DNA from 2 places in the Acetobacter sp. JWB genome. Region 2 is predicted to be linked to the other one. Evidence: predicted binding sites of a transcription regulator. Region 2 holds the regulator's gene; the other holds the start of a gene.

Region 1 (15,387 bases), 910 kb from region 2:
CTTGCCAAGAATTAGACAGCCTTCCTGCTGGACCGTATGACAGGCCGCTTTCCTGTATTGTGACTGAAAAGGAGATTCTCCATTTTGACTAACAACAAACACAGGAAACCTCTGGCGTGAGACTCCTTTTTCTGGGTGATATTGTTGGCCGCACTGGCCGCGAAGCCGTTTTAAGCCGCCTGCCTGCCTTGCGTGAAAAATTGGCGCTGGATCTGGTTGTGGTCAATGCCGAAAACGCCAGCCACGGCTTTGGCCTTTCCCCCGCCATTGCCACATCCTTGCTGCAAGGCGGCGTAGATGTGCTTACCCTTGGCAACCATGCGTGGGATCGGCGTGATCTGATCGGGCATATTACCTCCGAACCTCGCATTGTGCGCCCGCTCAACTATCCCCCCGGTACACCCGGCCAAGGCAGTGTGGTAGTAGAACTGGCAGATGGCCGCAAAGCTCTTGTGGTCAACGTGATGGGCCGCCTGTTCATGGACCCGCTGGATGATCCCTTCCGGTGCATGAATGAACTGCTCAACAAGCATCGCCTTGGCGCCACCATACAAGCGGCCATTGTGGATGTGCATGCAGAAGCCACGAGCGAAAAATGGGCAATGGGTCATATGCTGGATGGCCGTGTATCTTTGGTTGTGGGTACGCACACACATACCCCCACAGCAGACCATAGGATTCTGGCCGCTGGCACGGCGTTTCAGACAGATGCTGGGATGTGCGGAGATTACGACAGCGTTATTGGCATGACCAAGGAACCCGCGGTTACCCGTTTTGTACGCAAAATGCCGGGTGAACGCCTACAACCTGCAGAAGGCGAAGCCACAATATGCGGAATTATGGTGGAAACAGAAGATGCCACGGGCCTTGCCCGCCGTGTGGCTCCCCTCCGCCAAGGTGGCTTGCTGGCCCAGACACTGCCTGATTTCTAAATCAGGCTACGTGTTTCCAGCACGGCTTTACGCGTCCTGATGCTTCAAGACGGCCACTGCTTGCTGCGTTGCAATCGTAAGGGGCTGCGGCAACGCATCCAGAGCAAACCATTCTAGCCCATTATGTTTATGTGGCTCGCAGATATGGGGCTGCCCCGTGTACTGCTGCACCCTGTAAACGGGGGCAACCCAGTGCGTGCCTGCTGCTGGGTCAATTTGATCCACCACGCAAAGCAACGCACCTAACTGCACGTTTAAGCCGGTTTCTTCCAGCACTTCGCGGATAACGGCAGCCGGTACGGTTTCAAACGGATCTACCTTGCCGCCCGGCAACCCCCAGCAACCTGCTTCTGGCTGCTTGAGGCGACGCAGCAGCAAAATATGGCCTGCATTATTTACAATAGCAGCGCCACACCCTACTGCGGGTGAGGTTGGTGGCGCACTCACCACACCAATCTTTTAATAGCCGCAACCGGGGCCAAACCTACGGCCTTGGCTTCTTCTTTTGCCAACTGGATGTCATCCCCGATCATTTCCTGATGGATGCCCCCCAAAATCCACAGCCCGGCAACGCCCACAGCAGAAGCACCACGCATATCGGTAGCCAGTGCATCACCAATGGCCAGAATACGCGGGCGTGGCACATTCAGCATCTCAAAAACAGGCTCATACACACGGGGGTATGGTTTACCTATCCAGCTGACCTTGCCACCTTGTTCCGCGTAAAATGCTGCCAGAGCCCCAGCACAAATCTGCCGCTTGCCACCTTTTACCACCACCATATCCGGGTTGGCGCACACCATTGGCAGGCCACGTTCCAGACAAGCACGCAGTTCTGGTAGATATGGATCCAGTGATCCCACGCCGCGCTCGGCATCTGGCCCGGTGTTCATAATAAAATCGGCATCCGCAGGCTGTGCTACGCGTTGCACGTCCAGCCCGTTGTACAGACCAAGATCATGTGTGCCGCCAATATGCAGCACTTTTTGCCCCAAATTGGCAAACCACGGGTCTGTCCGGGCTTTTAACAAACGGCGCGTTTCTTCACCACTTGTCATCACCCCGTCATGCAGTTCATGCGAAATACCAAAGGCTTCAAGCTGCGCACATACGACATCTGCCGGACGCGGCGCATTGGAAAGCATGACAATTTTTTTGCCTGATGCACGCAGGGCCTGCAAACACTCTACGGCACCGGGATATGGTTGCACACCATCATGCACTGTGCCCCATAGATCTATAATGTAGCCATCGTACTGGTCTGCCAGCGCGGCAAGGCCTGTAATCTGCTGCATATCTTCTACAGTTTGCTGCGCTATCATAAATCTTTGCCCCGAATATCATCCAACGTTTCAATGCCCTGCGCACGCATGATGTGCTGCATCTCACGCTTCAGCCGCTCTACTAGTGCGGGGCCTTCATAAGCAAACGCTGTGTAAACCTGCACCAGATCAGCCCCAAGGCGGATTCGGGTAAGAATGTCTTCTCCGCTTTCAATACCGCCACAAGCTATCAGTGCCAGACGGCCTGCCGCAGCCTGCGCAACCAGACGCAGCATTTCCGTAGCGCGCGGTTTAAGCGGACGGCCAGAAAGCCCCCCAGCTTCTGTGCGATACGAACTTTGCAGAGAATCGGGGCGCGCCAGTGTGGTGTTGGTGACAATCAGCCCCTGCGCACCACCGGCTACGGCGGCTTCTACAATGGGGCCAATGGCATCATCTTCCAGATCTGGCGCCAGCTTAATCAACAGCGGTGGCCGTTCTGCATGACGGGCCGAAATGGCATCCAGAATCCCACGCAGGCGGGCAGCATCCTGCAAGCCACGCAGGCCCGGCGTATTAGGAGAAGAGACATTTAGCACAATGTAATTAACGTAGGGCTTAACGCGCGCCACCAGTTCTGGGTAATCGCGCTCCGGGTCGGCACCGGTTTTGTTAATACCGATATTGGCGCCTACAGGCACCCCGGCCCCACCGCCACGGCCAGATGGCAACGGGCGGGACAGACGCGCCAGACGCACGGCAAACTTATCAATACCCTGATTATTAAAGCCCATACGGTTAATAACCGCCCGATCTTCCGTAAGGCGGAAAAGCCGAGGCTTGGGGTTACCCGCCTGCGGGCGTGGCGTAACAGTTCCGGCTTCTACAAACCCGAATCCCAACTGTGCCAGAGGGCGCAGAACACGGGCGTTCTTATCAAACCCGGCAGCAATGCCAATGGGGTTGGAAAACCGCATACCCAGCACACGTGTAGCTAGGGCAGGATCATCCTTGGGCCGCTTTATGGGCACGGATACACCCAGTGTTAGGGCATCCAAGGCCAGTTCATGGGCCTGTTCCGGATCTAACCGGCGCAGGAATGGAAGAGAGAGTGAGGCAAGCACAGACATGCCTTGTGTACTGCCTCATGCCCAGCCTCAAGAAAAGCAGAAAAAACAGAGCCACCACAGAAGCGTGAGAAAAGTTGATGCATTTTTATCTTGATAATGAGAATTATTCTCATCTAAAGAGAGTTATCGCACACATGCCACACAAAGGATGAAGGCATCTGCCTTTAGGAATGCGCCATGACACGTTCACCTGTTTACCTGACGGATCTTGCCTGCAGCGAACGGCTGACACTTTGGACCATTCGCCGCCTTGCAGGAATACAAACAAACCCGCACACGCCCACAGCCGGGCCATCGGGCGGCCTGTTTCTGCCCTGCTTTAGACGGGAATTTTTGGCTGTTGCGCAAACCTTTCATGATGCCCTGACAGATATGGCCGCACTGGAAATGCCTGCACTGGATATTCGGGTAGGCTGCGCTCTTTCTGTTACCAGCACAGAGTATCGCCTTTTGTTGGCAACAGAAGCCGCACAGAATGAACGCAATGCAGATATGGAAGACCTGCTTAAACCGCTTGTGCCATTTGCTGGCCTGCGTACACGCCTTGCTTCTGCCATTACAACGCTAGGAGCCTGTCTTGCTGGGGCAGGATACTGGCTCTCTCATAGTTCCAGCCGTGTTGTCCCTACCAAGGCATCGGAACGTCCATCTGCTTATGGGGCCTACCCAGCCACAGCGGCACTTTCCCTTGCACGCTGGCATGATCTGGATATGCAGCCCAAGCAAATTGTGGCGCATTGGCAGGATCGTGCCACCTCAAAATACCAGTATTCACAAGGGTTTCCGGTATCTTAAACAACATCATAATTTTCTACGGGGAGGCGTGGCTCCAATATCAGGAAGCGCTTTCCCCTTTCATTTTAAAATTGAGACCTTCTGCTTTGGTTAAAAAGATCCTGATTTTCTGGTTTGCAAACCCGACACGCAGAATTTTAAGCTAGATTTGTTTTCTTTTTGTTCCCTTTTGCGCTGCCTTCTGCTACCATACACGGGTGATGACAGCAGTTGTACGCCGCATTATCCATATTGATATGGATGCTTTTTATGCATCTGTTGAGCAACGAGACAATCCAGCGCTTAAAGGCCAACCTGTAGCGGTAGGCCGATGCCAGGAACGCGGTGTGGTTGCCGCCGCCAGTTATGAAGCCCGAAAATTTGGCGTGCGTTCGGCCATGCCTTCGGTGCAGGCACAGCGCAAATGCCCGCACCTGATTTTTGTGCCGCCACGTTTTGATGTTTATCGTGCAGTTTCTGCCCAAATTCACGCCATTTTTGCGCGTTACACGCCCCTTATTCAGCCTCTTTCGTTAGATGAAGCCTATTTGGATGTAACAAATCCGCTGCTTCTCCGCCCCTCTGCCACAGCAATTGCAGAAGAAATACGCGCGGCCATTTTGCATGAAACAGGGCTTACGGCCTCGGCAGGTGTGTCTTACAATAAGTTTCTGGCCAAGCTGGCCTCAGATTACCGCAAACCCAATGGTCAATTTGTTATTCCGCCCAACCGTGGGGAAGCATTTGTAGCCAATCTGCCCGTAAACGCTTTTCATGGCGTGGGGCCAGCTACGGCCCAGCGAATGCATACACTCGGCATTCATACAGGTGCAGATTTACGTCGTTTTTCATTAGATATTTTACGCCAGCATTTTGGTAAGGCGGCTGCTTTTTATTATGGCATCGCCCGTGGCAAAGATGATCGGCCAGTAGAACCAAACAGGCCGCGCAAATCACTCGGCAAGGAAATAACGTTCGCGCAGGATTTGCGCACCTCAGCCGAATTACACGCGGCTCTGCATGAACTAGCCGCAAAAGTGTGGGCGGGCTGCCAAAAACGTAACCTGACAGGCCGTACGATCACCCTGAAACTGCGCTATACAGACTTCAACCAATGCACGCGCAGCCTCTCTTTGGCCGATCCGGTGCAAGACCAAGAAATTCTAGCCGAGATGGCGTGCCGGTTACTTGCGCCATTGCTGCCTGTACGTGCCCCAGTAAGACTTTTAGGTATTACACTTTCCACTCTTTTAAGCCCGCAAGATCAAGGAGCCACAACGCAACTTTCTTTACTTTCATAGATAATAAATAAATAACATTTTTATCCCAAACAACAGCACTTATGCTTATATTATTTCAATATCAAAACAAAATATTTGCGTTTCTTCTTTCCTGATATTCATATAAATTCTGTATATTCCTTATACGTTTCAGCTTCATTCTTATACACTATTCATATTTAATTGCGATTATTTAACGGTTCCATCTTTACAACCTGCAAAATCCAATGCACCCGATACCAATCGGTTTTGACATAATTTTGTAATCAAGGTTAACGAGATGACGGCTTCCCCCACCTCAGACGGGCATACACCTGCCAATGCAGGCGCACGCACTGAAGATGGATACCACCGTGGTTTGGGTAAGCGTCAGATCCAAATGATCTCTCTGGGTGGGGCTATTGGCACAGGGCTGTTTTTGGGGGCTGGATCTCGCCTTCAAGCCGTTGGCCCATCTCTTGCCTTGGTTTATCTGGTGTGTGGTGTTTTTGCTTTTCTGATGCTGCGTGCATTAGGTGAGCTTGTGATGTACCGCCCCACCAGTGGCAGCTTTGTTTCCTACACACAGGAGTTTTTAGGCCCCAAAGCTTCTTATATTGCAGGCACCATGGCCTTTTTTAACTGGGCTGTAACAGGCATTGTGGATATTACAGCCGTGGCGCTTTACATGCGTTTTTGGCCTGTTTTTTCCAGTGTACCACAATGGCTTTTTGCCCTGCTGGCCCTTGTGCTGATAACCGGCATGAACCTAACCGGCGTAAAATGGTTTGGTGAGCTGGAATTCTGGCTTTCCTTGGTTAAAGTGATGGCCTTAGGCGGATTCCTGGTCATCGCGCTGGTTATTCTGGCCTTGCGCTACCCCGTAGATGGGCACGCAACCGGGCTGCATCTGATTACCGAAAACGGTGGCTTGTTCCCGCACGGCTTTTTACCTGCACTGGTATTGGTACAAGGTGTTGTATTTGCCTATGCCAGTATTGAGCTGATTGGCACGGCTGCGGGGGAATGCGAGGATGTTAAATCCGTTTTACCGCAGGCCATTAACAACGTTATCTGGCGTATTGCCATTTTTTACGTGGGCACCATTACGCTGCTTGTGCTGCTGCTGCCGTGGAACACGTATCAGGCAGGAGTTAGCCCTTTTGTCACCTTCCTTTCCAAGTTGGGCGTACCGGGCATAGACAGTGTGATGAACGTTGTGGTGCTGACCGCAGCGCTCTCCAGCTTGAACTCTGGCCTCTATTCTACCGGGCGCGTGCTACGTGCACTGGCGCTAGATGGCGCAGCCCCGCGTTATTTGGCCCGCATGAACAAACAGGCTGTACCTTCTGCAGCCATTCTTTCTACTGTGGCCATTTATCTTGTGGGCGTGGTGCTGAATTACTTCATCCCCAGCCAGATTTTTGAAATCATGCTCAGTCTGGCCTCTCTGGGTATTCTCAGCACGTGGTGTTTTATCGTGTTGTGCCAGATTCAACTGCGCAAAAAAATTCGCCGTGGAGAAATTGCCCCTACCTCTTTTCCGATGCCGGGCGCGCCATTTACCTCGTGGCTGGCTCTCGCCTTCTTTATTGGCATCGTTGGGCTGATGGCGTTTGATTACCCAACCGGAACGGCAACAATATGCGCCATTCCCCTGCTGGCTTTGGCACTGGCATGGGGCTGGCGTCGCATTCGCTCCGTTCCGCAACATAACGCCGTGCCACAAACCGTTCCTTCCGTTGTGTTGACGGAAGATTTTTTGGTTCCCCATGAAGGGTCAGACAGATCATGATTCAGGCAGCCAGTGTATTTTCCTCCCTCCAGGTACGAGCAGGCGTTAAGTGTTGCCCTGTTGTTTGTCGCTCTTTGGTAGGCACATTGCTGCTTTCTGTCGGCCTTTCCGCAGCACATGCTGCAGATACAGGCAATAGTGCGGCGGCGGGGTCTCAAGCTCCGGGGGAGGCGCGCCCGCAATGGTATACAGGATCTCTCGTTTCGCCTTCTGGCGCGCTTTCCAAGGCAGGTGTGTTCGCGTGGGAACCTTACGTCAGCTATAATCTGCCTGTGGGATATCTGGATGCAAACGGCAACAGCCATCCACTACATCCACGCCAGCAATCTGTTTCCAATTTTACGCTCTACAAATACTCCATTACGGATTCCATCAGTATTCAGGTTACTCCCACGATCAGTTATTTGTGGAAGAAGAAAGCTGGTACAAGTAGCGGGCTCAAATTCGGAGATCTGCCAGTGGATTTAATGTGGCGTTATCTGGATGCAGACCCTGCACGCTATATTCCGGCTCTGAGTGTATTTGCTGGGGTTGGTTTTCCCACAGGTAATTATCAGAGGCTGGGCCGAGCAGAAGATGGTGTTGGATCGGGCGTTTATACATTCCGCTTAGCCTTTACGGAACAATCCACTTACACACTGCCGGGCCAGCATGAACTGCGCCTGCGTATGTGGGGCACCTTCCGCCGTGCGCTTACAACCGCGCATCTGCATAACGTCAGCAGTTACGGCACAGAGGTTGGCTTCCGCGGCACAGCGCAACCCGGCATGTACGGAGAAAGCGGGTTTTCTCTGGAATTTGGCATAAACCAGAAATGGGTTTTGGCCATGGATCTGGCGCGAGACTGGGCAGATGGGTCTCACATTAAAGGCCGCACCCCAACAAGCGGCAAAATAGAACGGATAGACCGCATTAACAGTTCTTCAGGAGACTGGCTGATAGCCCCTGCTGTTGAATACAACTGGTCCCCTCGTTTTGGGGTTATTGCGGGGGTTTCAACCTATTTTGCAGGCCACAATACCGGGTTTTCGGTTTCACCACAGGTGGCATTTAATAGTGTGTTTTAACCGTTGCGCATTGAAAATAAAAAAGAGCGGAATTTCTTCCGCTCTTTTTTTATACCACCGCATTTGGAAAATCTGATTATTCCACCAGCTCTGGATGACGGAACTCCATCACCAATTCCAGATCATAATGTGCAGCCAATGCTTCTGTGGCTGTGCGCGAAGAATTATGCACACGATAACGACACAGAATTTCTGGCAGGTATCCGGGTTCTAGCCCTGCATCAATAAATTTCAGCCAGAAATCATAGTCTTCCCAGCCTTCTTCAATATGAGAGAAGCCGCCAACCTTTTCCCATGCGCTTTTACGAATAAGCGCCATCACATCCACATAGTTATTCTTGCGCATGCGTGCGGCATCCCAGATATCGGCATGGCCAATACCTTTGCGGTCTCCAAACTCTTCAATCTGGGTATAAACTGCCGGGAATTTGCCCTGCAAAAGCGCCGTGTAGATTTTTTCCAGCGCCGTTGGGTAAATGGTATTATCAGCATCGATAATAAACACATACTCAGACTGCGCATATTCAAACGCCATATTGCGCGAAAATGATGGCCCCTGATTACGCGGGTTAGTCAAACACTGCAGGCTATAAAAACGCTGCTTGTTTTCCTCCATCCATTCCGCGATCACATCAACGGAATCATCCCGCTGGGAGCAGTCATCAACAACCACAATTTCCAGATCAGCATGCGTTTGATCTGCAATGCTATCCAGACATTCTTCAATAACAGAAGCATAATTGAAGTTGGTAACGCAGACCGTAATCAGGTTTTTAGGCTTCCGGGATTTTTTCTTATAGGAAAAAACAACTTCCGGGCTGGGGTCCCATGGCTTGATAACGCTCATTTCACAGTGCTCCACACAGCAGAAATATAGTTTTTGAGATCGATATTCTTGGAGTTGAATATTTTCTCATCTTGCAGAAGATCAAAAATATTCTGCTGAATTCTGGCAGCTTCTTTTTGCCCATCTTCAGTCTGGGTTAACCATTCTACCAGATTGGGCATATGCCGCGGCGTTTCAGCCAAGAAATGCTCACCTTCCTTATACAGCGGATGAGGGAAGCATTCTTCTGTTACAACAATGGTGCCGGAAGCCATGCCTTGTTTGACAATCCGGTGCCATTCAAAAAAACAGTTATCATCACGATGAATATTCAGCGCCACCTTGGAATTTTCTGCAACATAGCGCGGGAGGCGTGAAAGGATATCGTAAACCCCGGAGGACGGAATAGGCCCTTCTGCCTTACGATAATAAAAGAAGCACTGATAGTTGGAGAAGAAGGCCGCTGACCGCGAAAAGAATTTTTCGCGCTTGCGGGAGGCGTTCCCAAAAAAGCTGACATCAATAGCGCGTTCGGCAATTGGCCGGAATGGGGTAGACCCTGTTTTAGCCCCTTCTGGCAAAATACGCACCAACGGATGCTTTTTGTCTGCATCAGTAAGCTTGCAAGCTTCTATTTTTACCGGCGGATCAAAGTGGAATACTGGCAGCCCAACATCGGAAAAGGATTTAAGATTCTGATAACACAGATCCATCACCCCGGCTGACATGAGAATGTACAGAATCCCACGCGTGAACCAGAGTGTCTGGGGTTGTTCTGTATTAAACATGATGGATTTTCTAATAATCTCATCACGTTTCCAGATTTCGTTTCCATCCAAGAAGAAGAATTCGTGCGGAGCACAGAAAATGCAAAGTTCAGGCGTGTCTTCTTCTGGTGTTTTTTCAGTAAGTACCTTGGCGTTCAGGCCAGCATTACACAGATATTCACTGAGGCACTCTGCCAATTCCTGAATAAAGGAATTGCCTTCGGAATGGTAGAATACCCCAATCGTTTTAGGGAAATTCTTGCCGTAAACCTTATCAGTGATTTTATAATTAACGTCGTGCTTACACTCATTGCCCAAAAAGCGAACAATGGAGCGTTTGGAAAAAATTTCTCGCCCTTCACCAATACCGTAAAGTAATGCGTGGCGTGCTGTTGGCATACTTGCGGATGAAACATCGCTGTTCATACGCACGTAATCATCTTCGTTAAAAAACGGGTATTTCTTTAATCTATTTAGAGCATTCGTAATGGAAACATACGAATATTCCTGCAAAAGACCTTTTTCAAAGAAAAACAGATGGTCATTATTTCTAATATAATGCGCGAATGGGTTTTCATTTTTCCCAATAACGTTTTTATAAAGATTATAATATATTTCTGTATTGAAATTATCATTAGGATTACGGTTTTCATGTACACCGTAAAGAACATAATGTATAATTGGATCAAGACCAGATTTTTTTACATCAGGATTTTCTTCAAGATAAAATTCACTATCGAATTTTCCCGAATCAATTATTGATTTTATATCTTTTTTATTCCAGGCGGTCAAACTTACCATTGCATTTTCCGTTTGAATGCTATCACTATTTACAGGTACTTATACCAAATATAAATTTTTATGCTGAAAAACACAACAGTTAACTATTCCTCTACATAAATTTATCATACTTATCTACGCTTTTCGTAATCTCCCCCTTCGATTAATTGCTTGAAAATACTTTCTTTCAACTCGTCGGAAGATTATAATAACGTTAATCATGTAATATGAATTGAATTTTTATAATCTCTCAATGAGGCTCCATTCTCTTACCCATCTCTCTTGTTAAACAAATCATCCCTCCACTGCCAACCCAAACAAAATAAGAGCTATATTGGCGGAGTTCTTTATGCCTACAACAACAAAAAATAATTCTCCTCTTGCATCTCCGGATTTTCTATTCCCTACAGATCTCCAAAAAACAGAGCGCAAAATTAATCGCGTTCTTCTTGTTGGCTCCTGCCTAACTTCCTTATATCTAGAAGCCTTTAAGGGATATTATCCAGGTATAAATTTTGATTACATTCCTTACAATTTTGTAAGCATTTTACCAAAATCTCCGCCCGCACCAGCAGATCAGTATGATCTACAATACGTGCAAATCCCACTACGCACTGTTTTAAGTGACCGTGTGGTAGAAGGCTTTCAACTGAATGATCCGGCTTTTGCAGAAAGTATCCTGCACGATGCATTCAACACGCTGGATGTCATGCTGGATGCCGCACTGCTTTACAACCGCGAACATGGATTACTGACATTTGTCTCTAATTTCATAGTTCCGCAAATGAGCACAGCTTCCAGCATACTCTCACAAGGTACAGAAACAGATCTCACCTACATGGTAAGACGCCTGAACATGTATCTGGCCCAGAAAATTTCCAGTTATAAAAATGCTTATGTGCTGGATGTTGATTCTGTTGTGTCCTCTTTAGGCAAACGTTATGTGCTGGATGATATTATTTACTTCCATACCCATGGTGGCCTGTCTTTTCAGGATTGGGATGATTTCGGTGCGATTGAGCGCAATGAGCCCATTCCTGCACTGGAAACCATTTATCCCATTCATCGGGAAGAATTTGTTAAAACCATCTTTCGCCAGATTGTTGCAGCCTACCGCACTGTGCATCAGGTAGATCAAGTCAAGGCCGTTATTTTTGACCTGGACAATACCCTGTGGCGCGGCCAGATAGCAGAACATTATCGGCCAGAAGTGCAACCTTGGCCACGCACAGATGGCTGGCCTGTGGGTTTGTGGGAAGCTGTTCATACCTTACGCGCACGTGGCATTCTGGTGGCTATCTGCTCCAAGAATGATGAAGCCTATGTGCGCGAACGATGGGATGACATTATCAACCCGCAGTTTATCAAACTGGAAGATTTTGCCTCTGTCAAAATCAACTGGGTTCCCAAACCAGAAAACATTGCCGCTATCTGTCAGGAGTTCAATATCAAGCCTAAAAGCGTTGTGTTTGTAGATGATAATCCTGTAGAACGCGCTTCTGTTAACACGGCTTTTCCTGAAATTCGCACAATTGGCGGCAACCCGTATCTCACACGCCGCATCCTTTTATGGGCACCCGAAACACAGGTTGCTCGTCTCACGCAGGAATCCGCCAAGCGAGAAACCATGATCCGAGGACAGATTGCCCGTGAGGAAACACGCGCCAGCTTGAACCGTGAAGAATTTCTGGCATCCTTGGAATGTACGGTTTCCCTCACCTACATCACAGATGCAGAGCAACCGGAACTGGCCCGCGCGCTAGAGCTTACAAACAAGACCAATCAGTTCAACACTTCTGGCACACGCTGGACATTTCAGGAACTCTCTCGCTTTCTAAGTGAAGGCGGAGAGATAATTGTTGCAACTGTTCAGGACAAATTCACCAATTACGGATTGGTAAGTGTGCTTTACCTGCGCAATAATGAAATTGTGCAGTTTGTTATGAGCTGCCGTGTTTTAGGCATGGAAGTTGAAACAAGCATTGTTGCTGATGTTGTCAGCCATGTTCGGGAAAAACATGGAAATGTCCGTATAACAGCTTCTATCCATAACCTTCCGGATAATACGCCATGCCGTAATATTTATAAAGATTGTGGTTTCCGGGAAGATTGGGTTTCAGAAAACATTCACTATTACATTCTGGATGAAACGAAAGACGTAGAGTTCCCATCTCACATAGAAGTTGTAGAAGAAGTCTGACGCTTTTATTAAAACAGCATAAATAAAAAAGGGGCGTATGGTTTTAACACCCATACGCCCCTTTTTAAACTTTAAGAGCCTCCTAGCGCAAAGGCCGCCCTTCCTGAAAACCATAACAAATATAATGGATGAAAGGCCCCGGCCCAAACCCTGCAACATCAGGATTTACACGTAGATAGGAAAGGCTATCAAACAGCGCGTTAGGGTTTCTACCTTCCTTAGCACCATAATCCAGAAAATGTTCAAGCGGATCTACGCCCGCCTCACGAATATCTGGGTAAGCATTAAGGTACCACTGACTATCAAAGAAGATAGCCGCCCGACGTTCTTTTTCAGCTTCTTGTTCCACAATACCCGCCTGAGACTGAAGTGCCAATGCAATTTGTTCTGCCGCTGGAGCCGGTGTTGGCTCTGCTACAGGAGCTATTTCAACTTGTTCTGTAACCTGTGGCTCCGCTACTGGTTCATGTGTCTCTAACACTGCGGGAGCCGCAACCTTTTTACGTGCCACTTTTACACGAGAAGAACGAACCTTACCAACAGGCTTTTTTTCACCAGACACCGCAATACCCCCTCGTGATCTTTTGCATATCAAGAACTTCAGCACGTAAATGATTTTCTGACAGACCTAATACAAGCATAACTATTTTTCTGTCCAGAAAATACTGACACCAAATTCCCTCGTAATATTGTTAACTTCTAGACACGAGAAAAACAAACACGATTTACAATGTATCCGTAAAATGCACAGAAAGAACCTTTCTTAAAACATTTACGAATACATGTAATCCATTACCAAGTAGGCGTAGGCCCCTTTACAATAACCGCAAGGTCATCTGGCCTGATCCACTTACGGAATGCGGCCTGTACTTCTGCACCCGTTGCCTTGTAATAAACTTTTGCGCCCCGATCCGTATTATCAAGCGGCAAACCCAGATCTTCCAAATAAAGATACTGCGCAGCAATTCGGGCCAAACTCGCTCTGGCAAGCGGCAAGCTCCGCAGAAGTGAAGCCTTGGCCAAAGAAAGCTCTTCTGCTGTAGGTGGTGCAGACTGCATGGCTTTCAGGTCTTTCATGACAACATTCCGCGCTTTACCAACCTTATCCGGGTCTGCACCATAATTAACAGTATAGGCCCCGCGCGTACGTCCCCAATCAAAGGAACTGCTTACAGAATAAACATAACCTGTTTTCACCCGCATATCTCTATACAGACGCGAGGAGAACAGACCGCCCCCCAGCACTTCATTGCCCAACTGCAGCAGGAAATGATCAGGATTTTGTGCCGTTAGCCCCAGTGTTTCCGCCAACACAACATCATTCTGCACGCTGCTCTTATCAGGCACCGTTGCGCGTGATGTTTTGCTAAGTGGCACGGTAGGCAAATTCACATCAGGTGCCGGGCCTTCGGCTTTCCAACCACCAAAAGCTTTTTCTAATACCGCCTGTGCTTTTTCGGGCGTGATATCACCTGTTACAACAATAGTTGTCAGATCCGGGCGCCACGCATTTTGGTAATAATGCAGCACATCATCACGGGTTATGCTCATAATAGATTCAGGCGTAGCATCACGCTGTGTCGGGTCTGTTTCCGGCAGAATGGCAGCCTTGATAGCTTTATCAAACAAATGCCCGGGAGATACCAGTTCCCCAGCCTGAGCTTGTGCCAACTGCGTGCGCACAACCGTAAAATCTTTTTCAGGGAATGCTGGATGCAGTTCATTTTCAGCAAGCAGATCCACGCCCTTTTCAAAATCAGGCGTAAGAACTTGTAAGGAGAAATTGCCCCCGGCATCTTCCCATGCTGGCACATCATCAAGCGCTTTCTGGAAAGCCAGACGATCATGCTGCGTTGTGCCGTAGGAGAACAGAGCTTCCGTTAAACTATGCACGCCCTCCTTGCCTTTGGGTTCCTGCAATTCGGGCGTCTGGCGGATTTGACCAGAAAGCTGAATGGTGTGGCTGACATGAGAAGGCCAGACAATCAGCTTGATACCGTTAGATAATGTGCTAACCGCAGGGAGTGGTGTCGGTTTAGGTTCTTCCAGTTGGGCCAGAGCTTTTTCGGCCCATTGCGGCAATTTTACTGGCTTATCCGGGGTGCTTGCAAAAGATTCCGCCCCTCCAAACCCTTTACCAGAAACTGCCTTGCCTGATGCTTCCGGGGTAAGAATGGCAGACACAGCATGTGCTGGATCAAGCAGCTTTGCAGCCAGATCATTTACCGCCTTTGGCGTAACAGCCTGATAAGCAGCCACCAGATCACCCGGGCTATCTAGGTTCTGAAATGCCAATGCGTTAGACCAGATAGATGCCAGACCACTTACAGAATTGGCAGAAAACTGAAGCTGGGCAATTTCTTTCTGCTTTGCGGCTTCAACCAATTCTGCTGGCACGCCTTCCTTACGGATTTTTTCCAACACAGCTTTCATAGCGTTCATGGGGCCAGAAGCATCTGTGCCTTTAGGAAAAGCCGCAAGCGCCAAACCAAAACCAGCTTCTTTTTTAGGAGCATATTCAAACCCTGCGTACAACGCCTTGCCCTGCGGTACCAGATCATACAGGGCACCACGCTGGCTGGAGAGCACATCTGA
Region 2 (15,387 bases):
AGATTTCGGGCGTATGTTTGATTCCATTGCAGATAAGCTTCTGGTTGGGGCTTGTTTAATGGTTCTGGCTGGTTTTGCGCGCCTGCCTTATCAGGGTTTATGGCCTGCCATTATTATTCTGTGCCGTGAAATTCTGGTGTCCGGCATGCGGGAATATCTGGCGGAACGCCGCGCACGCTTGCCTGTAACCCGTTTGGCAAAGTGGAAAACCGGCTTCCAGATGACAGCTATTGGTTTTTTGCTGGCGGGGGATGGCACAGGCGCTTTATTGGGTATGCCGTGGCTGCCAGTTGCGCTTATTGGTGCTGTATTACTTTGGATTTCTGCGGTGCTTACATTGATAACCGGCTGGGATTATTTAACAACCGGCCTACGTCATGTTGAAATGTAAAAAACTTTGTTACTATTTTAGTAATACGTTGCATCTATTCCAGAAAAATAACTTCATTTTGCTGCATCGCCTTGTGTCTGGTGGATAAACCGTTATTTAGCATGAGGTGCGGTTCTAAAAGGCCGCAATCGCAGGCAGGGAATGATTCGCCTGCTGTTGAAAGATGATGATTGCGGAGTCAGGGCATGCGGAAAGCCGCTCTTCTAGGTTTATGTATGATCGTGAGCGGATGTGCAGGCTTTGACAAGTTTGTCTCGGATACAGCAACGCTTCCGGGTGAAAACCCCAATGCAGCCACCGGGGATGATTTAAACATGCGGCGGATCAGGGGGCAGTCTGCTGTAGATGTCCCTATCCTGCCAGAAGGCGGTAATATGTGGCCCGGCCCACCAACGCCGCTGCCTACGCTGGAAGATGTTGAAAAAGACCGTGCTGGCACCGTGTTGGGCGGAGACTCTGCCGCAGGCCCGCAGCTTCCTGATGGCGAGGAAATGAGTATTGGCGAAAAAGAAGATATTCGCCACGGTGTTATTGGGGGAGGCACGGCAGGTAAACTGCCAGATGCAGAACCAGATGTTTCCAGCAAATACGGGGCGCATCGTGGTAATGGGGCCCCCATTGAAATCCCAAATGATGATGGTACCATTACCTTGATCCAGCCAGATGGATCCGTTAGCACCATCAAAGATAACCGTTCTACCGTACATCATTAACCGCTACGCGGTTGAAGCGTGGCAGATGAAACGGCTGAAAACTCAAACCGCAGTAGGCAGGCCATGACAGGCTCAGTAAATATTCTTTATTTTGCCGCCCTGCGTGAGCAACTGGGGCGTGAAGGCCAGCAGGTTACTCTGCCATCCAATAGTGTGCCTGTAGCGGCTTTGGTGCAGGAACTGCGCCTGCACGATGCTAAGCTGGATGAGGTGTTTGCAGCGACGCCTCGCATCCGTGTGGCCATCAACCAAAAGCTGGGTGGGTTTGATACCTGCGTGCAGCCGGGTGATGAGCTGGCGTTTTTCCCCCCCATGACGGGCGGCTGATACTTATGTCTGTCCGTGTTCTGGTGCAGCAGGCAGCTTTTGACATAGGGGCTGAAACCTTGCGCCTTTCCAACCTTTCCGAACACATTGGCGGTATGGGCCTGTTTGTAGGGCAGGTGCGTGGTGGAGATGGCTTGCTGAGCCTGACACTGGAACATTATCCCGGCATGACGGAAACCATTCTCAACCAACTTGCGCAGGAGGCCATGCAGCGCTTTAGCCTGCTTGGGTGCACCCTTATACACAGGGTTGGCCGGTTAGAAGTGGGCGAACCCATTGTGCTGGTTGGGGCGGCTGCGGCCCATCGGGGTGCTGCGCTTTCGGCCACATCGTTCTTGATTGATCGGCTTAAAACCGGCGCGCCGTTTTGGAAAAAAGAAGAATTTGCCAATGGCCATACCGCATGGGTGGATGCGCGGGAAGAAGATGAACATGCTGCGGCGGCATGGACGCGCACAGCACCTTCATCTTCCTGACCTTACGGTTTTTCAGGATAATACTTTATAAATAGCATTGGTAAGTTTGCGTAAATCCTGTTTTTCAATGGTAAAAGCAGGTGTTAGGTAAACAATATTGCGGAAAGGGCGTATCCACACGCCTTCAGCAATAAAACGTTGGCGCAACGCATCCGGGTTACTGATTTTTTCTAGTTCTACAACACCAATAGCCCCAAGTGTGCGCACATCCTTTACGTCGGGCAGCGTGCGGCAGGGTTCTAGCGCCTCAGTGAGAAACGCGTTGATAGCTTGGACTTGCTGAAGGCGTGGCGCGGTTTCAAAAAGATCAAGCGAGGCATTGGCACAGGCGCAAGCCAGTGGGTTGGCCATAAAGGTGGGGCCGTGCATTAACGCATGTTCGGGGTTATCAGAAAGGAAAGCCTCAAACACATGTTGGCGTGCTACTGTGGCGGCAAGGGCCATGGTGCCCCCGGTAAGCGCTTTTGAAAGCGTGATAATATCGGGCACAATACCAGCCTGTTCACAGGCAAACATGGTGCCTGTTCGGCCAAAGCCGGTGAAGATTTCATCTAAAATCAGCAGAACATCATGGTCATCCGCAGCTTTGCGTAAGGTGCGCAATGTTTGCGGAGAATGAAACAACATGCCGCCAGCACCTTGCACCAAAGGCTCGGTGATAATGGCGGCCAGTTCGTGCGCGTGTTTTGCCAACAGATTCATAAAAACGGCCGTGCTGGCCGCATCTACTGGCAGTGGGGAGATGACGTGCTCCATCAGGGCAGAGCCATAGAGATGGTGCATGCCCTCTTCCGGATCGCAAACAGACATGGTGGCCAGTGTGTCTCCATGATAGCCGCCACGGAACGCCAGCATTTTGGTGCGTTTGATTTGCCCTTTGTTCAAACGGTACTGAATAGCCATTTTCATGGCGACTTCTACAGAAACCGAACCTGAATCCGTAAAGAACACCCGCTCTAGGTCTCCCGGTAGCATGGCGCATAATCTGCTCGCCAAGCGTAAGGCAGGTTCATGCACCATGCCGCCAAACATTACATGAGGCATGGTTTCCATTTGCCGGCAGACGGCTTGGCGAATATGCGGGTGATTATAGCCGTGGCAGGCTGTCCACCATGCCGCCACGCCATCCACCAGTTCCCGACCATCTGTCAGGGTAATGCGCGTGTTATGCGTGCTTGCGGCGGCAAGAGGCGCAGGGGCTGTTTTCATCTGGCTATAAGGCAGCCAGATATGGGGCAGGCCCTGCGTGTACCATTCCGGCATGGAAGATAAAGATGAGCCGGAAGCTTCTGTCATGGAATGTTTCCCCATAGATGATTGACCCGCCCTTCAGGCTGCGGCACCACATGTTACATGACGCGGTTTGATAATCTTTTCCAGAAGGGGCTGGCGGATCTGTCTGCTCAGGGGCGTTTGCGCACCTGTCAGCAATGGCAATATGCGGGTGGTGCGCTGCTCAAACGTTCAGATGGCGTTGTGGTCATAGATTTTTCGTCCAACGATTATCTGGGCCTGCGCATGCACCCTTTGTTGCGTGAGCGCGCATCCGCTTGGGCACAGGTAGAAGGCAGCGGCAGTGGTGCTTCCCGGTTGGTAACGGGCACATCCTCCCAGGCTTGTGCGCTGGAAAAGCGCGTGGCGCGGCTAAAGCATATGCAGGCGGCACGTTTGTTTTCTTCTGGCTGGCAGGCCAATGCCTCTCTGGTGCCAGCTTTGGCGCGGCTTTCTGCGCAGGTATGTGGTGCTCCCGCCGTTATTCTGGCGGATAAGCTTATTCATGCCAGCCTGTATCATGGTTGTGCAGCAGCAGGTGTCCGCCCGATTCGGTTCCGCCATAATGATGTGGCGCACCTTGAAAGCCAACTTCAGAAAATCGAAGGGGCAGGCCTACGCATTGTGCTGACAGAAAGCGTGTTCAGCATGGATGGTGATGTGGCGGATATTGCCGCGTTGCATGAGGTGGCCCAAAGATACGATGCGCTACTGTGCGTAGATGAAGCCCACGCAACCGGCATACTGGGGCCAGAAGGTGCCGGGCTGGCAAACGGGCTGGCAGATGTGGTGGTTGGCACATTCAGCAAGGCCTTAGGCAGTATGGGCGCGTTTATTGCAGCATCTGAAGGCTTATGCAGATGGTTGGATAACGCAGCTTCCGGTTTTATTTATTCCACTGCGCCGTCTCCTTTGGTCTTGGGGGCTGTTGATGCAGCGCTTGATCTGCTGCCGCAAATGGATACCCAACGCGCACATGTGGGTGCACTTGCCGCCAGCTTTCGCCAGAAAATGCACGATGCGGGGCAGGATACTGGGCCATCAAGCACCCAGATTGTGCCCATTCTGGTAGGGCAGGAGGCACAAGCACGCACTCTGGCCCAGAAAATGGCAGAGGCGGGTTTTCTTGCTGTGGCTATTCGCCCGCCTACTGTGCCACCGGGGGGCTGCCGTTTGCGGGTGGTTTTTCATGCCAACCATACATGGGCGCAAATGGAGGCTTTGGCTGATACGTTTATCCGCGCCAGCAAAGGCATGGCATAATGGCGCGGCTTTTACCCGTGTTTGTGCATGGTTGGGGGTTTGGGCCGGAATTCTGGCAACCTGTGCTTATGCAACTGAATTGGCCAGATGCCGTAACGCTGGATCTGGGTTTTTTGAAACCACAAACCACTGGCGCAGAAAAAACGGTTACGTTGGATGATCTGCGCCAAAGTCAGCACCACATATTGGGAATTGGCCATTCCCTTGGGTTCATGTGGCTGATGTTGCAACGCAGGCAGGGCGTTTGGCCAGCCGAAAGCAGGTTTGCAGGTATCAACACGTTTGCCTGTTTTGCCAGCCGAGAAGATTTTCCTGAAGGTGTGGCACCGCGTATTGTGCAACGCATGATACGTGGCTTGGGGCGCGAACCTGCTGCTGTGGTGAATGACTTTCGCCAGCGTTGTGGGGCATCTTCCGTTTTGGCGGCACGCTGCCAGCCAGAAGCACTGGCATATGGGTTGGATATTCTGCGCACGGAAGATGCACGGGCAGATTTACCATTAGGCCCATTAAATGTATTGGCGGGGCGGCAGGATGAAATTGCTTCCCCCAGTATGACCGAGGCTTCTTTTCGGGCTTTGGCCCATATAAAATGGGTAGAAAATGGTGGCCATTTGCTTCCTCAAACGCACCCGGTTGAGTGTGCTCGGTTTTTGGAAATGCTGCGCAACAGGATGGAACAACAACCATGAAAACACCCACCCGCGCCGCGCGTATTTGTAAAAGTTTTGATGCTGCGGAAAAGTATGATCAAGCTGCCACGGTTCAGCGTGTGGCGGCGCGTGAACTGTTCCAGCGCATACAAACCAGTATGGCGGGCAAAAGTCCCCTGCGTATTTTGGAAATTGGCTGTGGCACAGGATTGCTGACAGAGCATCTGCATGCTTGCTGGCCAGAAGCAGAAATTCTGGCAACAGATTTTGCCCCGAATATGATGGCGCGGGCTAAAATGCGGCTAGGAGAAGCTGTTTCCTACCATCAGATGGACGCAGCCGCACCGGATGTTTCTGGCCCGTTTGATGTGATTTGTGGCAACCTGATTATGCAATGGCTGCCTGAACCAGAAAAGGTTTTGCGCAACCTTGCAGGGCTTTTGGCTCCGGATGGTGTGTTTGCGGTTTCAACATTATTGGACGGTACATTTGCTGAATGGCAGCAGGCTTGCCAGCAGGAAGGGCGGCAGGCGGCAACCCCGGTTTATCCAGAATTGGCCGATGCACAAAGTTGGCGACCGGCTGCGTTTTCTGGCGGTTGGGCTGAACAGGATATTGTGCAGGCTTTTGCAGATGGGATGGATTTTGTAAGGCATCTGAAAGCAACAGGTGCATCTACCCCACGTGAAGGGGCCGTACCATTATCTGCAGTTCAGTTGCGCCGTGTTGCCTTGCGGTTTCAGCAGGCAGGGTGCGCCGTTACGTGGCGGGTTGGGTATGCCTGTTTTCGCAAACTGCCACGTAAGGGTGTGTTTGTAACGGGCACGGATACCGGCATAGGCAAAACCCTTGTGTCTGCTTGTTTGGTGCGGCGCTGGCAGGGTGCTTATTGGAAGCCCCTGCAAAGCGGTTTGGCGGATGAAGAAGGGGATACCCCTACGGTTAAGCATCTGGCGGGGGATGCGCCTTGTTTCAAACCCGCAGGGGCTTTTCTTGCATCACTTTCCCCGGATGCTGCCGCACGTGCGGAAGGCATGCAGATTGATCCGGCCCAACTGATGCTGCCCCAAGGTGAAGCAGACAAACCATTGGTTGTAGAAGGCGCAGGCGGCCTGATGGTGCCTGCAACGCCAGAGCTGATGATGATTGATCTGGCACAGCGTTGGGGCTTGCCCGTCGTGCTAGTAGCGCGTAGCGGGCTAGGCACTCTCAATCATACTTTGTTGAGTTTGGAAGCCTTACGCACACGGCAGATTGCCGTGGCAGGTGTGGTGTTAAGCGGCCCGCTTAATGCAGAAAACCGTGAGACCATAGAGCAAAAAGGCAAGGTACGTATTTTGGCAGAAGTACCATTTTGTGCGGAAATTACGCCTGCTGTGGTTTCCGAACTGGCAAAGCTTTTTCCGCAATGGGATGATATCTCCCCGGAATAGAAAAACAGATGCCTACGGGGGAAGTTTTTTACCACGCAGGCACTTTGCTTAATACTGCCTGATCAGTCCAGCCAAGCAGCCCTGAATACGCAGTTTTTCAGCCGGAACAATACGGGTTTCGTAACTGGAATTGGCAGGTTCCAGCGCAATCATGTTGCCCTTGCGGCGCAGACGTTTGAGCGTCACTTCGTGCTCATCAATCAACGCCACCACAATCTGCCCGTTTTCGGCTTGATCCGTGCGACGGATAATCACGTTGTCACCATCCAGAATGCCAGCATCCACCATGGAATCTCCAGCTACTTCCAACGCGTAATAATCTCCCGTACCCAGCATTTCTGTTGGAACAGTGAGAACGTGGGAGGTATCTGGCACGGCTTCTATGGGCAGGCCTGCTGCAATGCGCCCATAAAGCGGAATTCTTACGGTTTCAGCCTTAGGCCGGGTAAAGCTGGCACGCACCACATTGGGTGGCAATTCTTGCATTTCTGGCAGTTGAATAACTTCCAAAGCCCGTGCCCGATGGTGGTGACGGCGCAAAAAACCGCGTTCTTCCAGCCCGGAAATCAGCCGATGAATACCAGATTTGGAGCGCAGGCCCATGGCTTCACGCATTTCATCAAAGGAAGGCGAAAAACCTGTCTGTTTGAGGTGCGAATCAATAAAAAGCAGAAGTTTGTGCTGTTTGCGCGTTAGCATATCGCACCTCAAAAGCGGCTGTCGTAATGAAAAGAAAATCTTAGTCTTGTTCTATATAAGTTCTCTTTTTATGTCAAGGGAGAGATCAGGGTAGGCGGATAATCTGGCAGGGCATGCCTGCTTTTTGTGCTGGCGCAAAGGGAGCACGAATGACCAGAGCCTGGCTTTGCTTGAGAATATTCAGCTGGGCTGAATCCTGCCGGGAAAAAGGTGTGGCCACAGGTACAGCGCCTTGTGGGGAGGGCGCAAGTGTTGCGCGTAAAAAATCCTGTCTGGTATCGTTTTCTTTTACATCACAGCCCAGAATGGCGGGTTCTGTTTGCAGTTCGGTGCCAACGGGTAGGCCCATAAGGACGTGCAGGGCAGGGGTTACAAACACGATGGAACACACCATGGCAGCCACTGGGTTACCGGGCAGGCCAATAACGGGTGTGTTGCCGAGCTGGCCAAACATCAACGGTTTGCCCGGGCGCATGGCAATTTTCCAGAAATCCTGCTGCAACCCAATTTCAGCCAGCGCAGGGCGGACAAGATCGTAATCTCCCACGCTTGCACCACCAATGCTTACCAGCATGTCCAGCGTGGCCGCTTGGCGAAACTGGGTTGTCAGGCTTTCCATATTGTCTCGTGCAATGGGGAGCATAATTGTTTCTGCGCCCTGTTGTTGCAGAAGCGCTGCCACCATGAAGGAGGCGGAATTAAAAATGCCATCCGCAGGGGCTGGGTCTCCGGGCAGGATAATTTCATCACCCGTGGCCAAAATACCCACGCGCGGGCGGCGTGAAACCGTAAGCCAGACATGTCCACCCGCAGCCGCCAGCCCGATATCACGCGGGCCGAGTCTGCGCCCTGCTGGCAATAACGTGTCATTTTTCTGAAAATCCTGCCCCTGCTGGCGAATATACTGCCCTTGGCGCGCCGGAGCCGCCAGCTTGGCGTGGTCACCTTCACGCTGCACGTTTTCTTGAATGATAACGGTATCTGCGCCAGCGGGAATTTGCGCGCCGGTAAATAAGCGCACACATTCTCCTTTCTGCACGGTAACGGCGGATGGGTGGCCAGCGGGCACTTCGTCCACAATGTGTAAAACTGCGCCTTCCAGCGCATCTTCCGCTTTGGCTGCGTATCCATCCATTGCGGAAACAGAAACCGGTGGGTTGGCAGTGCGGGCATGCACCGGCTGGGCCAGCACCCGGCCACAGGCGTGTGAAAGCGGCACAATTTCCTGCCCGCATGTTTTTAGGTTTTCAAGAATTCGGGCGCGCGCAACAGCCACATCCAGCATAAAAATTCCTCCTTTTTGGGCCTGTTGCACCGCTTTGATGCAAGAATACTTGACCTTTTGCACTTGTATGCGCATTTTGCCGGCACTTGAACACCGTCGGTGCCGTTTATGCGGCTCCGTACATCATGCTCTGCTGAGGAAGTCATGGCCAAGACCAACGTTATCAAGATCCGTCTCGTCTCCACGGCGGACACCGGTTACTTCTACGTGACCAAGAAAAATGCTCGTGCACACACCGGCAAAATGGAACTCAAGAAGTACGATCCGGTTGCGCGCAAGCACGTCGTGTTCCGCGAAGCTAAAATCAAATAATCTGCATTCTTCGGAATGTGGATACGAAAAACGGCGCTCTCGGGCGCCGTTTTTTTATGCCTGATTGTGCCAGAAAAATGCGGTATCCAGCACAGATCTTAGGGGAAGGCGCTTAAAACAGCGGGTCTCGCCTATCGTAAGGCACAACAATATCGTTACGATCTGCCATGTTCAGCATGGCGCGGGCGCGTTCATCCAGAATATCTGTATCCAGAGATTGCTCACGCAAGCCATTTACGCGGCGGTGCCATGCAGCTTGCTCAGCAATAGCATCCTGTTTGGATTGCTTGGCCTGTTCCAGCAGACCTAATTGCTGCTTATAGGCCTGAATACCATGATCGCCCTGCGTTGCGTTCCAGCCAAAATAGCCCGCAATGCCAAGAAAAACCAAAGGGGGCACAACCGCCCGCACTGTGCGACGAATGAAACGACCGATCTGCACTCTGGCGCTGCCTTTTTTCTGGTTCTGTGCAGCTTAGCCTGCACCTCTGGGTCTTCCTTTCTGTCTAAACCATGAAGTGTGGCAGCGCCAAGGCATGAGGGCATGAAAAAAGCCACCTCCGGGTGGGGAGGCAGCTTTTTTGCAGTCTGTTGCGCCAAAAGCGCTGTAGCTTATGCGTTTTTCAAAATGGTACGGCCTGCATAGCGTGCAGCAGTTGCCAATTCCTGCTCAATACGAATGAGCTGGTTGTATTTGGCTGTCCGATCAGAACGGGAAAGAGAGCCGGTTTTGATCTGTCCGCAATTTGTAGCCACAGCCAGATCCGCAATGGTGGAATCTTCCGTTTCACCAGAACGATGGCTCATAACCGCAGTGTAACCAGCGCGCTGGGCCATTTGCACGGCTTCAAGCGTTTCCGTAAGCGTACCAATCTGGTTAACCTTCACCAATAGGGAGTTGGCAACACCAGCCTGAATGCCACGGCGCAGGCGTTCTGGGTTGGTTACAAACAGATCATCCCCAACCAGTTGGACTTTTTTGCCCAGTTCCTGCGTGAGCAGGGCCCAGCCTTCCCAGTCATCTTCTGCCATGCCGTCTTCGATGGAAACAATCGGGTAACGGCTCACAAGGTCAGACAGGTAGGACACCATGCCAGCGGAATCGAATTCCTTGCCTTCGCCTTTCAGGTTGTATTTGCCGTTTTTAAAAAATTCGGTGCTTGCGCAGTCCAGCGCAAAGGTTACGTCCTCACCGGGGCGGTAGCCTGCGGCTTCTACGGCGCGGGTAATAAAGCCCAGTGCTTCATCGGCAGATTTAAGGGCTGGGGCAAAGCCGCCTTCATCCCCAACATTGGTGTTGTAACCAGCAGCGCTCAGGGCTTTTTTGAGCTGGGCAAAAATTTCCGAACCCCAGCGGATGGCATCGGCCACAGTAGGCGCACCCACCGGCTGCACCATGAATTCCTGAATATCAATGGGGTTATCTGCATGCTCCCCACCGTTGACAATGTTCATCATCGGCACGGGCAGAACATGGGCAAACACGCCACCAATGTAGCGGTACAGCGGAACATGCAGTTCGGCTGCCGTGGCTTTGGCAATGGCAAGAGATACACCCAGAATGGCGTTCGCACCCATACGGCTTTTGTTGGGTGTGCCATCCAGATCAATCATGGCGTTGTCGATATCAATCTGATCTGCCGATTCGGCACCCTGTAGCGTGGGCAGGATTTCGTTTTCAATGTTCTCAACAGCCTTGAGAACACCCTTGCCACCAAACCGCTTGGGGTCACCATCACGCAGTTCTACGGCTTCATGCGCACCGGTTGAGGCACCAGAAGGAACAGCCGCACGCCCTCTGGCGCCGGATGCCAGCTCCACATCTACTTCAACCGTTGGGTTGCCGCGGCTGTCCAGAATTTCACGTGCGATAATGTCAACAATGGCACTCATTGGTGTTTCCGTTCCTTTATTGTCTGGCCTCTGGCGGGCAGAAGCCGGTGTTCTTTTTTTTGGTTCCGGGCGGAACACGGTGGGCAGGGTAAATCTGCCTACGGTTGCTAGTGGCCGCTTGTTGGGCTTTTCTGTCAACCACATTGGGTATGAAATTATCAGGTAAAGGCCTGCTGCACGTTCATGAAAAAACTTCCATTTCTGGCTGTCGTGCTCATGGTGGCAGGGCTTTTGCCCTTTGTTGCTTGCACATGCGGCATTGTATTTTTCGATTCCGGCGTGCCAGTGCCCAATCTGTTAATGGCGTTGGTCATTTACGGGGCGGTGTGTCTGTCCTTTATTGGAGCCGTGCATTGGGGTCTGGCGCTGGAGCTTGATCGCGCCATTTTAACCAGCGGGGCAGACAGAGTAGATAATTTGCGTTTGGTCTTGGGGGTTGTGCCTGCCTTTGCCGGATGGATTGCTGCTTATCTGGCGTATGCATGGGTGCCGCTTGCCGGGGTGATAATTTTGGCTGTGCTTTTCCCGCTGGTGGCATTGGCAGAGCGTGGGGCATGGCAACGTGGATGGTTGCCGCCCGGTTACATGGGCATGCGCTGGATTGCCACGGCGGTAACGGAATGTTGCCTGTTGATGGTGCTGCTTGTGCGCGCATTCTAAACATTAAAGCGGCATAACCCCTTGCAGAAGCAGGGTTTGAGGCGTGTTATAACGCCAAGTTGTAGCAGCACATCGCCAGTAACGGAGGCAAGGTAGAGAGTATGAACGGCAAACCGCGCATTCTGGTAAAAGGGGCCGGTGTGGCGGGTATGACAGCCGCCGTAGCTTTGGCCGAACGGGGTGGAGATGTTACCCTGTATGACAGCGGAGGCCGCGTGGGGGCCGGGGCCTCATGGATGGCAGGCGGTATGCTTGCCCCATGGTGCGAGGCCGAATCTGCGCCAGAGGAAGTAACAGCTCAATCTATCGATTCGGTAGATTGGTGGGCGGAGCACGTGCCCGATGTTACGCGTGAGGGCAGCCTTGTGTTGGCGCCTGCGCGAGATGTGGGTGAAATTGCCCGCTTTGGCCGCCGCACATCACATTTTCAGACTGTAGGCACGGTAGAAATTACCCAGCTTGAGCCAGATCTGGCAGGCCGTTTTCATAAAGGACTGTTTTTTCCCGATGAAGGGCATGTAGATCCGCGTAAAGCCTTAAAGGCCCTTCTGGCGCGGCTGGAGCAATTGAGTGGCCGTGCCGAGTTTGGCGAAATAAGCCCGAATGAAGCTGCGTTTGACTGGGTGGTGGATTGCACCGGCTTGGCTGCGCGTAACAAGCTGGAGGGTCTGAGAGGTGTGCGGGGTGAAATGCTGCTGTTGCGTTGCCCGGACGTAACGCTGCATCGCCCAGTGCGCATGTTGCACCCCCGTATACCTGTTTACATTGTGCCAAGGGCTGACCATGTGTTCATGGTAGGTGCCACCATGATTGAAAGCGAAAATGCAGGCAGCATGACAGTACGTTCCATGATGGAACTGCTGAACGCGGCATGGACCCTCCACCCCGGATTTGCCGAGGCAGAAATTCTGGAAATGGGTACAGGTTTACGGCCATCTTACCCAGATAACATGCCGCGCGTGGTGCAGGATGGAAAACGCATTTATATCAACGGTATGTATCGGCATGGTTTTCTGCTTTCCCCCGCTCGGGCGCGGGAGGCGGCGGATTTGATATTTGGCGCACAAGCCTAAGGAGCAACGCCCGATGAAAGTTGTGGTTAACGATACAGCGCACGAAGTATCCGCCAAAACACTGGCGGCCCTGATAGATGAGCTTGGCTATAGCGGCGCACGCATTGCCACGGCGCTGAATGGTCGGTTTGTGCCCAAGGCTACGCGAGAGGGAACACAGCTACAAGAGGGTGCGCAAATTGAAATTGTCGCTCCTATGCAAGGGGGCTAAGGCATGGCTGTTTCATTTTACGAGCAGGATGTTGTCTCGCCACTTATGCTGGGTACAGCGCAGTATCCATCTCCTGAAATTTTGCGCGATGCCGTGCTGGCGGCACAGCCGGGCGTTGTGACTGTTTCCCTCCGCCGCGAATCTGCGGGGGAGCGTGCTGGACAGGCATTCTGGTCTCTTATTCAGGAACTCAAGGTGCCTGTGCTGCCAAACACGGCGGGCTGCCATACGGTTAAAGAAGCCGTCACCACTGCGCATATGGCGCGGGAGGTGTTCGGCACGGATTGGATCAAGCTGGAAGTGATTGGCGAGCTGGATACGCTCCAGCCAGATGTGTTCGGGCTTGTAGAGGCCGCCCGTATTCTTACGGAAGACGGCTTCAAGGTATTTCCCTACACCACGGAAGATTTGGTAGTGGCGGAAAAGCTGCTGGCCGTAGGGTGTGAGGTGCTGATGCCGTGGGGCGCTCCTATTGGTTCTGGCAAGGGGTTGAACAACGTGTTTGGCCTGCGGGCCATGCGGGCGCATTTTCCCGGCGTACCGTTGGTGGTGGATGCTGGCATTGGCGTACCCTCACACGCTGCGCAGGCGCTGGAGCTTGGTTATGATGCCGTGTTGATAAATACTGCCGTGGCCAAGGCGGGAGATCCCGTTTATATGGCCCGTGCGTTTCGTCTGGCAGTAGAGGCAGGGGAACTGGCCCGTATTGCAGACCCGATGGAAGAGCGCGATATGGCTGTTCCTTCTACTCCCGTTGCAGGAAAGGCCATGCTGGCATGACAGCTCTGCCCCAAAAGATTTATCCCGTTGTTGATAGTGCCATATGGGTGGACAGGCTGGGGGGTGCAGGCGCACGCTTTATTCAGCTTCGCCTGAAAGACATGGATGAAGATGCGCTAAGGGCAGAAATTCGCCAAGGCCATGCGTACGCCAAGCAGCATGGTGTTTGCCTTGTGCTGAACGATTATTGGCAGATCGCGCTGGATGAAGGCATAGATTACATTCATCTGGGGCAGGAAGATCTGGATACGGCAGATCTGGCTGCCATTCGTAAAGGCGGTATTCGCCTTGGCATCAGTACCCATTGCCACGAAGAGCTAGACCGCGCTCTGGGTTGTACCCCGGATTACGTGGCCCTTGGTCCTATTTGGGAAACCAAGCTGAAAAAAATGGCATTCGGCCCCCAAGGCCCGTTGAAGCTGACAGAATGGCGAAAGCTGATTGGCAACCTGCCACTGGTTGCCATAGGTGGCATTACGCTGGAACGTGCTTGGGCGTGTATTGAAGCCGGGGCCGATAGCGTTTCTGCCGTATCGGCCTTTATTCGCCAGCCAGACCCAGAAGGGCAGGTTAAGGCGTGGCTGGCTGCCGTAGAGGGCTAAAGAAGCCCCCGTTTAGCCGCCGCTAAAAATGCGTGCGGCATCGGTTTTATTAAACAGCGCCAGCAAAATACGGGCTGCTACTCGCAAGTTCTTTTCTGGTGTGCTGGTGGGTGGTCCATCTGGTAGAATCTCCGTGGCTTCATCATGTGCGGTGTCTAACAGCATATCCACCAGCATTTCCGGTGCCATACGGTAATCGGGCAGACCGGATTGGCGGCGGCCTGTTGCCTCCCCTCCGCCGCGCAGGCGGAAATCCTCATCTGCAATAAGAAAGCCGTCTTCCGTTTCCTTCAGGCAGGAAAGCCGACGGCGCGCCGTAAGGCCCAAGCCTTCATCATGCAGCATAAGGCAGAAGGAGGCATCCGCCCCACGTCCCACGCGGCCACGGAGCTGGTGTAACTGTGCCAAGCCAAAGCGTTCTGCATGTTCGATCACCATAATGGTGGCGGAAGGCACATCCACACCGACTTCAATGACGGTAGTGGCCACGAGCATGCGGGTTTCACCATTGGAAAAGGCTTGCAGCACTTCTTCGCGCACGTTGGCATCTTGCTGCCCATGTGCCAGTCCAATTTTATCTCCAAATCGTTCAACCAAAGCTGCATGGCGGGCCTCGGCAGCGGCCAGATCCATGGCTTCACTTTCAGAAACCAGCGGGCATACCCAAAAAATCTGTGCACCTTTATCTAGAGCGCGACCAATGCCTGCCAGCACATCTTCAAAATTACCAAGGCTGTGCAGGGATGTGTGCACAGGCTTGCGGCCTGCGGGTTTGCCTTCCAACCGGCTGATCTGCATTTCCCCAAACCGGGTAAGCAACAGCGTGCGGGGAATAGGGGTTGCTGTCATTACCAGCATATCGGTCTCATGGCCTTTTTCTACCAAGGCCAGACGTTGATCGACCCCAAAGCGGTGCTGCTCATCAATAACGGCCAGACCTAGATCAGCAAATTTTACACCGTCCTGCACAAGCGCGTGGGTGCCGACCACCAGCTTGGCAGTGCCATCTGCTATATCCTGCAAGGTTTGTTTGCGCGCCTTGCCTTTGACAGAGCTGGATAAAAACGCCACCGGCACGGGGGAGAGGCGCCGGAACGTAGCCGCATGCTGGCGGGCCAAAATTTCCGTAGGGGCCATAAGGGCGGCTTGAGTGCCAGCTTCTACTGCACGCAGCATCGCCATAAGAGCCACAAGCGTTTTGCCCGCACCCACATCACCCTGCAAAAGGCGGCTCATACAGTGCGGAGTAGCCATATCGGTTTCAATCTCGCGCAGAACGTGTTTTTGGCCGTAAGTAAGCTCATGCCCAAAGCTGGCGAGTGCCTGCTTTTGTAAGGTGCCATC

The links. Region 2 encodes LexA, which represses DNA repair genes until DNA is damaged. Its sites were predicted from a motif close to TGTTCTANNTANGTTC; they were not measured.
Positions count from the first base shown of each region.
Region 1: the regulator LexA is predicted to act here: its motif matches at 4,269-4,284, upstream of dinB (DNA polymerase IV).

Region 1 is NZ_CP030871.1:279,333-294,719, reverse strand. Features, by position in the region: gene DS739_RS01420 (5-formyltetrahydrofolate cyclo-ligase) at 1-92, shown strand, start outside; gene DS739_RS01415 (TIGR00282 family metallophosphoesterase) at 117-932, shown strand; gene DS739_RS01410 (NUDIX domain-containing protein) at 960-1,382, opposite strand; gene DS739_RS01405 (TIGR01459 family HAD-type hydrolase) at 1,376-2,254, opposite strand; gene DS739_RS01400 (quinone-dependent dihydroorotate dehydrogenase) at 2,251-3,324, opposite strand; gene DS739_RS01395 (hypothetical protein) at 3,502-4,119, shown strand; gene dinB (DNA polymerase IV) at 4,320-5,399, shown strand; gene DS739_RS01385 (amino acid permease) at 5,659-7,152, shown strand; gene DS739_RS01380 (hypothetical protein) at 7,149-8,219, shown strand; gene DS739_RS01375 (glycosyltransferase family A protein) at 8,296-9,066, opposite strand; gene DS739_RS01370 (hypothetical protein) at 9,063-10,613, opposite strand; gene DS739_RS01365 (HAD family hydrolase) at 10,942-12,792, shown strand; gene DS739_RS01360 (hypothetical protein) at 12,875-13,354, opposite strand; gene DS739_RS01355 (pitrilysin family protein) at 13,585-15,387, opposite strand, start outside.
Region 2 is NZ_CP030871.1:1,191,725-1,207,111, forward strand. Features, by position in the region: gene pgsA (CDP-diacylglycerol--glycerol-3-phosphate 3-phosphatidyltransferase) at 1-391, shown strand, start outside; gene DS739_RS05675 (hypothetical protein) at 577-1,104, shown strand; gene moaD (molybdopterin converting factor subunit 1) at 1,168-1,431, shown strand; gene DS739_RS05685 (molybdenum cofactor biosynthesis protein MoaE) at 1,437-1,907, shown strand; gene DS739_RS05690 (adenosylmethionine--8-amino-7-oxononanoate transaminase) at 1,920-3,218, opposite strand; gene DS739_RS05695 (8-amino-7-oxononanoate synthase) at 3,261-4,442, shown strand; gene DS739_RS05700 (alpha/beta fold hydrolase) at 4,442-5,134, shown strand; gene bioD (dethiobiotin synthase) at 5,131-6,528, shown strand; gene lexA (transcriptional repressor LexA) at 6,577-7,227, opposite strand; gene glp (gephyrin-like molybdotransferase Glp) at 7,313-8,587, opposite strand; gene rpmG (50S ribosomal protein L33) at 8,657-8,824, shown strand; gene DS739_RS05725 (septum formation initiator family protein) at 8,937-9,266, opposite strand; gene eno (phosphopyruvate hydratase) at 9,437-10,717, opposite strand; gene DS739_RS05735 (DUF3429 domain-containing protein) at 10,901-11,377, shown strand; gene thiO (glycine oxidase ThiO) at 11,479-12,450, shown strand; gene thiS (sulfur carrier protein ThiS) at 12,464-12,661, shown strand; gene DS739_RS05750 (thiazole synthase) at 12,665-13,441, shown strand; gene DS739_RS05755 (thiamine phosphate synthase) at 13,438-14,043, shown strand; gene recG (ATP-dependent DNA helicase RecG) at 14,056-15,387, opposite strand, start outside.